One region of the Erwinia sp. 009765445 genome, then DNA from elsewhere that is predicted to be linked to it. Evidence: riboswitches for the same ligand, from Rfam matches in the RefSeq annotation. Region 1 holds a riboswitch; the other holds the start of a gene.

Region 1 (5,777 bases):
CTTCAGCTCTTCCAGTCCCTGAGGGGAAGAGGGCATCTCTTTGGTTTGCGTCGGGAATACATGGCCCAGCGCGATATAGGAAGGCTGCTCGGCCAGGGCGCGATCCAACTCGGCATCATCGTGGGTGGACAGACCCAGACGAAGACCGGCACGGTGGATCGCATCCAGATCGGCGGTGTCCAGGTCTTCCTGACCCAGATGAACACCGTAAGCCTGATATTTGATCGCCAGCCGCCAGTAGTCATTGATAAACAGCCGCGCCCGGTAGCGTCGGCCCAGTGCGATTGCGGCAGCCACATCCTGTTCGACCGCGGCTTCCGTCTGGTCTTTAATGCGCAGTTGCAGAGTGCGTATGCCAGCCGCCAGCAGGCGCTCGATCCACTCCACCGTTTCAACTACCGGATAGAGGCCAAGTCGCTCTTCCGTGACGGGAAACGGGCCACGGCTCATACTTTTTCCTCCGGCGAGAGTGCATCAGCAGGGTGATACAGCTCGCTGCCGCGCTGGCGGAAGGCTTCTGACATTTCGGCCATGCCAATCTCAATCGGTCTGGCTTCCGCTTCCTGCTTCGCCGCGTATTCGCGCACTTCCTGGGTGATCTTCATCGAGCAGAATTTCGGGCCACACATGGAGCAGAAGTGTGCGACCTTGCCGGATTCCTGCGGCAGCGTTTCGTCGTGGTAGGCGCGGGCTGTGTGCGGATCGAGAGCCAGGTTGAACTGATCTTCCCAGCGGAATTCGAAACGCGCCTTAGACATGGCGTTATCGCGGATCTGCGCGCCAGGATGGCCTTTTGCCAGATCTGCCGCGTGGGCAGCGATCTTATAGGTGATCAGTCCCTGCTTCACATCCTCTTTGTTCGGCAGGCCAAGGTGCTCTTTCGGCGTCACGTAACACAGCATGGCGCAGCCGAACCAGCCGATCATCGCTGCACCAATACCGGAGGTGAAGTGGTCATAACCCGGCGCGATATCGGTGGTCAGCGGGCCAAGGGTATAAAACGGGGCTTCGTGGCAATGCTCGAGTTGCTCGGTCATATTGCGGCGGATCATCTGCATCGGCACGTGGCCGGGGCCTTCGATCATCACCTGCACATCATATTCCCAGGCGATTTTGGTCAGCTCGCCCAGCGTGTGAAGCTCGGCAAACTGAGCCTCGTCGTTGGCATCCTGAATGGAGCCCGGACGCAGGCCATCGCCCAGCGACAGGGAGACGTCGTAAGCCGCACAGATTTCACAAATTTCGCGGAAGTGCTGGTAGAGGAAACTCTCTTTATGATGCGACAGGCACCATTTCGCCATGATTGAGCCGCCGCGGGAAACGATGCCGGTCAGGCGCCTGGCGGTCATCGGCACGTAGCGCAGCAGCACGCCTGCATGGATGGTGAAGTAATCCACGCCCTGTTCGGCCTGCTCAAGCAGGGTGTCGCGGAAGATCTCCCAGTTAAGGTTCTCGGCAATGCCGTTCACCTTTTCCAGCGCCTGATAGATCGGCACCGTGCCGATGGGTACCGGACTGTTACGCAGGATCCACTCGCGGGTTTCGTGGATATTTCTACCGGTGGAGAGATCCATAACGGTATCGGCACCCCAGCGGGCTGACCACACCAGCTTCTCCACTTCTTCTTCGATCGAGGAGCTGACCGCCGAGTTGCCGATGTTGGCATTGATTTTCACCAGGAAATTGCGACCGATGATCATCGGCTCCGATTCCGGGTGGTTGATATTGGCCGGGATGATCGCACGGCCAGCAGCAACTTCCTGGCGGACGAATTCGGCCGTGATGTTTTCCGGCAGATGAGCGCTAAAACTGTTGCCCGGATGCTGCTGCAGCAGGGCTTCCCCACGAATACGCTCGCGTCCCATATTTTCCCGCAGCGCGATAAATTCCATCTCAGGGGTGATCACTCCCAGGCGTGCATAATGCATCTGGGTAACACAGCGGCCAGCCAGCGCCCGGCGTGGATGCGGAAGATTATCAAAACGCAGGTGATCCAGCCCTTCATCGGCCAGCCGTTGCTGAGTATAAACCGAGCTGAGTTGCTCAATTGGTTGAGTATCGCCACGCCCGATGATCCACTCATTACGCAGCCGTGCCAGACCGGCATGCACATCGATTTTCGCTTCAGGATCACCGTAAGGTCCGGCAGTGTCGTAGACCGGCACTGGCTCGTTATCCTCAAACTGCGGGTTATCTTTGCTGCCGCCAACCATTGTCGGGCTTAGCTGGATTTCGCGCATTGGCACGCGAATATCGTCACGGGAGCCCGTCAGCCAGATACGTTTAGAGTTGGGAAAAGCGGTGCCCTGCAGGGAATCGATAAACTGTTGTGCTTCAGCACGCTGCTCACGGCGGGTGGGTTTTTTATCAACGGTAGACATAGCACGTTCCTGAATAAATAGGGAAAGTTGCTTGTCCGGAGTTCGGAGGAGTAAGTGCAGGGTGTGAGGATATACGGGGACACACCATCACTGAATTTTACTCTTGTTCCCTTCGCAGGTACTAACCTGATCAGGTTCCGCGGATCCCGAATTAACGGTCTCAGCCCCGTGGGGCACTCCGACAAGAAGAATTCTGCTTCCCACAGCGGGGAGGGCAGAACGAGTGTGAACGCCTGGTGGCGGGTCACTTAATTGCCCACTCAGCATAAAGGGGCTTTTTGGAAACTACAAGGGTTTTACAAACTGCTAACTTCTCAGGCCGGGCGAGCGAGCGGGGAATCGTTAGCCGCACCCAGTTGCTCCGAGTTTTTATTCAGCGCCAGCTGAATAAATTTATCTTCCAGTGTGAAACGGGCCTCCAGCGCTTCGCCCACGGCCGACAGCGCTGTCTGGAACGCCAGGCAGTTATCATCATCGATAGCATTTTCGAGATGAGAATCGTAAACCTGCATTATCTGCTCAGTATTCGCCTGCAGAGAGGGATAGATTAGCGCGGCTTTTGCCAGTTGTTCACTGCCTTCCATCTCTTCAATAAAGCGTTCATAAATGGTGAAGTGACCGGTAGAAAGATAGTCCACCAGACTCTGGCAAAAAGTATCCAGCGCGTTTTCATCGAGCGTAGTCAGCGAATCCTTGTTAGGCTTGATGCCAACCATCTGATAATAGGCAACCAGCAGCTGCTTACGTGAGCGCAGACAAAAGTCTACCAGGTCACTGCACCCGCCAACGCGCGCGGTCAGAACTTCCAACTGGTTAAGCATGAGTGACTCCGTAAGTGTTTAATTTTTATCTCTAACCCCAATCCAGCACCGTGAAGCTGAGGATGAGCAAATTTATGCAACGTGAGATTTCAAGCGTAGACGCTGGCTGGTGGGTTGTCAGCCACGAACATAAACTTTGGTTACCAAAAGGTCAATTACCATACGGCAATGCACAAGAATTAGGCCTGAGTGGATCGAAAGGATCGTTGATCGGCGAATGGCAGGGTGAGCCGGTGTGGTTGATCTGCGGTAGCCGTAAAGAAGAGATGGGATCGCTGCGGCAGATCCTCGATCAGGACGTTGGCCTGTTCCAGCTTGCCGGGCGTGGGATCCAGCTGGCAGAGTTTTATCGTTCTCATAAGTGGTGCGGCTATTGCGGTCATGAGATGCACCACAGCAAAACCGAATGGGCCTGCCTGTGCAGTCACTGCCGTCAGCGCTATTATCCGCAGATCGCGCCCTGCATTATCGTGGCCATCCGTCGCGGGGAAGAGATCCTGCTGGCGCAGCACACCAAACACCGCAACGGCGTTTACACCGTGCTGGCCGGTTTTGTCGAAGTGGGCGAAACGCTGGAGCAGACAGTAGCGCGTGAGGTGATGGAGGAGAGCGGGCTGAAGGTGAAAAATCTGCGTTATATTTCCTCGCAACCCTGGCCGTTCCCTCAGTCGCTGATGATGGCGTTTATGGCCGATTACGACAGTGGTGAAATCAACATCGATCCGAAAGAGCTGCTGGAGGCGGGCTGGTATCGCTTTGATGCGTTGCCACAGCTGCCGCCTGCGGGGACCGTGGCTCGCCGTTTGATTGAAGATACCGTTGTCCTCTGCCGCGCCGAGGCGGAATGAATGGTATACTGCGCGCCTGAAAAAGAGAGAGTCATTAAAGATGAGTGAACTGAAGAACGATCGTTATCTGCGCGCCCTGCTGCGCCAGCCGGTAGATGTGACGCCAGTGTGGATGATGCGCCAGGCCGGACGCTATTTGCCAGAGTACAAAGTCACGCGCGCCCAGGCCGGTGATTTTATGTCGCTGTGCAAAAATGCCGAACTGGCCTGTGAAGTGACGCTGCAGCCTCTGCGTCGCTATCCGCTGGATGCCGCGATCCTGTTCTCTGATATTCTGACCATCCCTGATGCGATGGGGCTGGGCCTCTATTTTGAAGCCGGTGAAGGTCCTCGTTTCTCTTCCCCGGTGACCTGCCGGGAAGATGTTGAAAAGCTGCCAGTCCCGGATCCGGAGCAGGAACTGGGCTATGTGATGAATGCCGTGCGTACCATCCGCAAAAATCTGCAGGGTGAAGTGCCGCTGATCGGCTTCTCCGGCAGCCCGTGGACGCTGGCGACCTATATGGTCGAAGGCGGCAGCAGCAAAGCCTTCACCAAACTGAAAAAGATGATGTACGCCGAGCCGCAGACTCTGCACCTGATGCTGGACAAGCTGGCAGACAGCGTGACGCTCTACCTCAATGCGCAAATCCGTGCGGGCGCACAGTCAGTGATGATTTTTGATACCTGGGGTGGCGTGCTGACCGGCCGTGATTATCTGGAGTTCTCACTGAATTACATGCACAAAATCGTCGATGGCCTGCTGCATGAAAACGACGGTCGTCGTGTGCCGGTGACCCTGTTTACCAAAGGCGGCGGACAGTGGCTGGAAGCGATGGCTGCAACCGGCTGTGATGCGCTGGGATTGGACTGGACCACCGATATCGCCGATGCGCGCCGCCGCGTGGGCCATAAAGTGGCATTGCAGGGCAACATGGATCCGTCAATGCTGTATGCCCAGCCCGATCGCATTGAGCAGGAAGTGGCAGGCATTCTGCAGGGCTTCGGCAATGGCACCGGTCACGTGTTCAACCTGGGCCACGGCATTCATCAGGATGTGCCGCCAGAAAACGCCGGAGTCTTTGTGGAGGCGGTTCACAAACTTTCACGCCCTTATCATCAGGACTGAGTATGGATATTCAGGCATTAAAGCAAGAGCAGCTGACTCGTGCCGCCGCAGTAGTACGCGAGGATGATTTTGAGGTAATGCCTCCGCGCTATATCGCTGGCGCGGATGTCGGTTTTGAACAGGGCGGTGAGGTCACCCGTGCTGCTCTGGTTATTCTGGACTATCCTTCGCTGAAAATGGTTGAGCACCGCGTCGCGCGGATTGCCACCACCATGCCTTACATCCCCGGTTTTCTCTCTTTCCGTGAATATCCCGCCCTGCTGGCTGCCTGGCAGCAGCTGCAACACCAGCCCGACCTGCTGTTTGTTGACGGTCAGGGAATTGCGCATCCCCGCCGCCTTGGCGTTGCCAGCCATTTTGGCCTGCTGGTGGATGTGCCGACTATCGGGGTTGCCAAGAGCCGTCTGTGCGGCAAATTCGAACTGCTGGATGAGGAACCAGGTGCACGTCAGCCGCTGATGGATAAAGGTGAGCAGATTGGCTGGGTGCTGCGCAGCAAGCGTCGCTGTAACCCGCTGTTTATCTCTCCGGGCCATCGCATCAGCGCGGATACAGCTCTGCACTGGGTGGAAACCTGTCTGCAGGGTTATCGTCTGCCAGAACCGACCCGCTGGGCCGA
Region 2 (5,777 bases), on a different contig from region 1:
ACGGCAGGGCGCACGTTACCATTATTTTTTTCGCGACTTGAGTCATAGTAAGACTTCGCTCATACCTGTTTAAAAAAGGGGGTTCAGATGGTAACCGAAAGCCCCTCCCTGCGTAAACAATCCTGCATGGTGGCCGCCGTTTTTTGCAGCCTGTCGCGACCAGGTCCGGCCACATCTGATATGCTCTGATTATCAGAACCAACAATCAAAAAAGGAGCCGGGATGACATCACAATCCCAGGGACAGCACTCTCCGGAAGCGCTGCGCGCTATGGTCATGGGCGTATTGACCACATTTGAACATCCGACGCTAAAGCATAATCTCACCACCCTGAAGGCGCTGCACCACTGTGCGCTGATGGACAATACTCTGCATATTGAACTGGTGATGCCGTTTGTCTGGCACAGTGGATTTGAAGCCCTGAAGGAAGCGACCAGTGCCGAGCTGCTGCGCCTGACCAATGCCACCGCCATCAGCTGGCGGCTGAGTCATAACATTGCCACGCTGAAGCGGGTGAAAAATCATGCCGGAGTGAACGGTGTTAAGAACATTATCGCGGTCAGTTCCGGAAAGGGCGGGGTGGGGAAATCCAGCACTGCCGTGAATCTGGCGCTGGCGCTGGTGGCTGAAGGGGCTAAAGTGGGCCTGCTGGATGCTGATATTTACGGCCCGTCTATCCCGGATATGCTCGGCACGCGGGATGAGCGACCAACCTCTCCGGATGGTACGCACATGGCTCCGATTATCGCGCACGGGCTGGCGACCAACTCCATCGGTTATCTGGTGACCGATGACAATGCTATGGTGTGGCGCGGGCCGATGGCCAGCAAGGCACTGATGCAGTTGCTAAATGAAACGCTGTGGCCGGAGCTGGATTATCTGGTGCTGGACATGCCGCCGGGCACAGGGGATATCCAACTGACACTGGCGCAGAACGTGCCGGTCACCGGTGCCGTTGTGGTGACCACGCCGCAGGACATTGCGCTGATCGATGCGCGTAAAGGCATTGTGATGTTTGAGAAGGTCAATGTGCCGGTGGTGGGGGTGGTGGAAAACATGAGCATGCATATCTGCAGCAACTGTGGTCATCATGAGCCGATTTTTGGCACTGGTGGGGCAGAAAAGCTGGCGGAGCAGTATCACACCCGTCTGTTGAGCCAGTTGCCGCTGCATATCACCCTGCGTGAAGATCTGGATGACGGTCAGCCAACGGTAGTGCGCCGTCCTGAGAGCGAGTTCACGATGATGTACCGTCAACTGGCAGGACTGGTGGCTGCGCAGCTTTACTGGGAAGGGGAAGTTATTCCCGAAGATATCGCGTTCCGCGCAGTGTAAGGCAGGTTTCTGAAGTACCCGAATGGTACGCAGGTCGCACTAAAAAAGGCAAATTCAGTGCCTGCGAGGGGAAGGTTGGCCGCTCATAAAGACGCAAAAGGCGCCGTCCCTGGCAGCCCGACTCAGGCCGTCCCTGGCCTGAGACGCTTTATTCCCGGCCAGCCTTCCCCACGCCTTAAGCTTCTGCATCGTCTGCTTAAAAAAACCAAAAAACCAAAAAACCAAAAACCCAAAAACCCAAAAAACCCACAAATCTAAGGTATTAAGCACTTAAAGCACGTAATGCATCAGCAGGTATTCACCCTGTTCACTTTCTCCGCTGCCGATCACTTTCCAGCCGTGTTTCAGATAAAATGCCTGCGCCCTGACATTGGCTTTCAGGCATTTCAGCGCACCCGTTGAGGTAAACCCAGCTTGCACCGCTTTCAACAGTTCGCTACCCACGCCGCGACCCTGCCAGGCGGGGTCAACAAACAGGCTGTGCAGGAAATTATCATTGGGCAGAACGGCGGCAAAACCGGTGCGATGCCCATCGTCTTCCGCGACCAGAACCCGCTCACCCAGTGTCACACGATCAAAATCTTCCAGCCGCCACTCTTTGCCGTCCAGCCAGTGCCAGTTTGCCTTGCGTGAAGCGAGAAACAGCGTGCGTAAAAAGGGGCGATCGGCTTCGGTGAAGGGGCGTATGGCCATAGTCATCTCTTTAGCAAAGTCGGGTTAACGCGGTACCAGGTGGTTGTCGATCTGCGGCGACTTACCAGACCGGCTTAACATGCCGCTCGCCATCCAGTCCGGTGCCGCAGTAATCGTAATCAATTTTGCCGGCCTCAAAAAGCTCATCGAGCAGCCTGAAATTATCGGGTGGCGTCACGTTGCAGCGGTGGTTCAGCGCGGTATCAAGAATGGAAAACCCGCGATCTCCGCGTGAAATCTGTTTCAGATATTGCAGCATTTTGAGTGCCGCCACGCTGATGCCATATTGTTCATTAAGCGGTCTGATCATAATTCGTTTTATTGTGGCCTGTGCGGTGGGCGAGCTGTCGCCCCAAAGTAATCTATAGCCGGACTGTAGCAAAAAGGGCAGGAACGGCAAACATTCCCGGATCTGAGTTGACGGTTTCAGGAAGGCAGGCCAGTGTCAATAAAGACAAAACTGACATGGCCGCCGCTTAGGGTATTGCGGGGTTGCTGAAGATGATCAAGACGATCTGTCTGCTGTTTGTGGCGATGCATGAAATCTGGCGTCTGGATGTTCTGGATAGCCTGGATCTTGAGCGCACCGGGCGGGGAGGTCTGCCCGGCGCATGTGAGGATTAAAAGTTAATATTAATGCCGCCAGCCAGCAACCAGTCGTTAGCGCCTTCCTGCTGCAGTTTGCGCTGATGGCGCACCTGAGTTGTGAAGGCCACATCATTTCTCACTGTCCTATGAAAAAATTTCTGATATTGCCAGGGACACCCAGGACAAGATCGGGCAGTTAAGTCAAGGGCAATGGAAGCAAGCCAAAGACGGATCTTGGGCCTTCAGTGGTGGTGGTGAAATGTCTGACTGGCTGAAAATAATGACCACACGTGGTGGCTTCAGTAGAGAAGGAGCTGGTTCTACTTTACGTGGAGTAAAAGGTCCTGTGGAATTAGCGGTGCTCTTGCAAGGACTTAGAAAATCCGCGACTCTTACAGAGTCAGAATTCACCGCTCTGTCAGAGGTGGTCAATGACTTCTCTTATGTTACAAAATCAGTTAGTTATAATGGTGAGAACGTTATCGATACTCTTGATAATCTTGTTAGCACAGGCCAGATTCTAAACGCTTCTCAACAGAAAAACGTTGATTTTCTGAATAATCTTGGGCAAAAAGCGGATCAGGTTGGAGACTCATTGCAGGACACCTTCGCTGCGAGTTTTGCAAAATCCCTAGAATCAGCCGGGGCATCGACCAAAAGTTTGGATGACGCCTTTGTAGCAGCTAAACCGCTAATCGAAGGCCTGGGGAGCATGGCGGGGGAGACAACCGCGAAGCTGCTGGAATGGTCAACTGCATTAGCTGGATGGGCTAACCGGATGAATACTGAACTATTCGGGACAAAACAGCATCTTTCGGAGAATGGAGCATACTACACAGACTCCCCAATCGGTTACGGTGTAGAGAAAGCTCAGCAGGCCTATAACTTCTTAACTGGTGGGTCATCCCAGATTGCGACAATGGCACAGGCGCAGCCTCAGGCGAGCAACATGTTTGCCAATGCACAAATGGCAGTCCCGCCTATTACTAACAACTTGGGGATTCAGGTCAGTGTTGTGCCGGATGGAACTGCATTCAGCAGTGCTGTATCGGCAACTGCCAGTGAAGTTTATAACAACGGGATTGATAACCTGACATTTGATATGGGCAGTTCGATGTTGAATAAATAAGCCGATGATAAGCCACCTTCAGGGTGGCTTTTTTATGCCTGAAATCTGATTCAAAAATGGGATCACAAGTGGGATCAAAAGTGGTTTACAAAGTGGGATCAAGTCACTTATGCTTTATCTAACTTGGTAAGTGGAATAATCAAAAATTTACTGATTTATCAATGACTCGGGGTGCCGTTTCTTTCCAAAGAAAGGGCTGAGAAAAACCCGTCGAACCTGAACTGGATAATGCCAGCGGAGGGAAGTCAGATGCCGGAGTGCATCGCCTTCTTGATCGCCGGTTGGGAGTGTTACCATGATCCAACCTCATCTCTTCACTGCCCCTCAGGCCGCTGCTTCACTTACTCTTTTCCGCCACACCGCGCCGTTGGTGCATTGCCTGACCAATGATGTGGTGCAGACTTTTACCGCCAATGTTTTGCTGGCGCTGGGGGCTTCTCCGGCGATGGTTATTGAGCCGCAGGAAGCCGCTGAATTCAGCGCCATTGCTGATGGTGTGCTGATCAATGTCGGCACCTTAACTGCCGCGCGCAGCGAAGCGATGCTGATTGCCGTTAAGGCCGCGAATAAAGTGGGCCATCCCTGGACGCTGGATCCGGTCGCGGTGGGCGCACTAACTTTCCGGACTGATTTCTGCCAGCGTTTGCTGGAACATCGTCCGGCGGCCATTCGCGGTAACGCTTCAGAAATTATGGCGCTGGCACGCCAGGCTGTGGCAGGGCGCGGTGTTGACAGCCTGCACAGTTCTGCCGCTGCGCTGGAGGCTGCCCGCCTGCTGGCGCAAACCTGTGGTGCAATTGTGGCAGTGACGGGGGAGGTGGATTACGTCACTGACGGACAACGGCTGCTGGAAATCCCCGGAGGCTCAGCTCTGATGACGCGCGTGGTGGGAACCGGCTGTGCATTATCGGCGGTAGTGGCTGGTTTCTCCGCGCTGCCGGGTGACAGGCTGACGCACATTGCCAGCGCATGTCGTGTGATGAGCCTGGCCGGAGAAAGGGCGGCCTCTGCTGCTGCGGGGCCTGGCAGCTTTGAACCGCTGTTCCTCGACGCGCTGTATGGCCTGGATGCGGAGGTGATGGTATGAAGCGGATTAATGCACTGACCATTGCCGGAACCGATCCAAGCGGCGGAGCAGGGATTCAGGCCGACCTCAAAACATTTTCCGCGCTGGGTGCTTACGGCACCAGCGTGATTACCGCGCTGGTGGCACAAAATACCCGTGGCGTGCAGTCGGTCTGTCGGGTTGAGCCAGATTTCGTGGCTGCGCAACTCTCATCCGTACTCAGTGATGTGCGTACCGACAGCGTTAAAATCGGCATGCTCAGCGAGAGCGATATTGTGGAAGTGGTGGCGGATGGACTGATCTCAGCCGCTATCCCATGGGTGGTGCTGGACACGGTGATGCTGGCAAAAAGCGGCGATCCGCTACTTTCTCCCCGGGCTGTTGCCACGCTGCGTGAGCGACTATTGCCGCAGGTCTCTCTTATCACGCCAAATTTGCCGGAAGCCGCAGCACTGCTGGAATGTGCTGTCGCTCGCGATGAGAAAGAGATGCGCCAGCAGGGAGAGAAGCTGCTGAAAATGGGATGCCAGGCGGTACTGATGAAAGGCGGCCATCTGAGCGATAAAGAGAGCCCGGACTGGCTGTTCACCCGCGACCATCAGGAACGTTTTACGGCCCCCCGCATAGCCACCAAAAACACTCATGGCACGGGCTGTACGCTTTCTGCTGCTCTGGCGGCGCTGCGGCCACGGCACGATAACTGGTTCTCAACCTTGCAGGAAGCGAAGCAGTGGCTGCAGGACGCGCTCGAACAGGCTGATTCGCTGGAAGTGGGCGGCGGACACGGTCCGGTGCACCATTTTCATCGTTGGTGGTAGGCGATTTTTTATAAATTTTTCACAGGGATCGTTCTGAAAAATGGAGTCAGCAATTTGCGTTAAGTGGGGTGATGGGTCCACGCTGTTTGGGGTCAGATTTTCACATGAGTGGGGCAGGGATTAGCCTGCCCTCCCACCTTAAGACAGG

The links. Region 1 has a riboswitch for thiamine pyrophosphate ahead of thiC (phosphomethylpyrimidine synthase ThiC). Riboswitches for the same ligand answer to the same signal wherever they lie in the genome.
Region 2: another riboswitch for thiamine pyrophosphate. It lies ahead of thiM (hydroxyethylthiazole kinase); the one in region 1 lies ahead of thiC (phosphomethylpyrimidine synthase ThiC).

The regions. Positions count from the first base shown of each region.
Region 1 is NZ_JBYUWC010000012.1:5,318-11,094, reverse strand. Features, by position in the region: gene thiE (thiamine phosphate synthase) at 1-450, opposite strand, end outside; gene thiC (phosphomethylpyrimidine synthase ThiC) at 447-2,381, opposite strand; TPP riboswitch at 2,472-2,572, opposite strand; gene rsd (sigma D regulator) at 2,696-3,202, opposite strand; gene nudC (NAD(+) diphosphatase) at 3,277-4,050, shown strand; gene hemE (uroporphyrinogen decarboxylase) at 4,091-5,158, shown strand; gene nfi (deoxyribonuclease V) at 5,161-5,777, shown strand, end outside.
Region 2 is NZ_JBYUWC010000019.1:70,063-75,839, forward strand. Features, by position in the region: gene metG (methionine--tRNA ligase) at 1-175, opposite strand, end outside; gene apbC (iron-sulfur cluster carrier protein ApbC) at 223-1,335, shown strand; gene AC3Y5R_RS19370 (GNAT family N-acetyltransferase) at 1,606-2,028, opposite strand; gene AC3Y5R_RS19375 (hypothetical protein) at 2,090-2,338, opposite strand; gene AC3Y5R_RS19380 (hypothetical protein) at 2,530-2,652, shown strand; gene AC3Y5R_RS19385 (hypothetical protein) at 2,876-3,745, shown strand; TPP riboswitch at 3,903-4,005, shown strand; gene thiM (hydroxyethylthiazole kinase) at 4,041-4,832, shown strand; gene thiD (bifunctional hydroxymethylpyrimidine kinase/phosphomethylpyrimidine kinase) at 4,829-5,629, shown strand.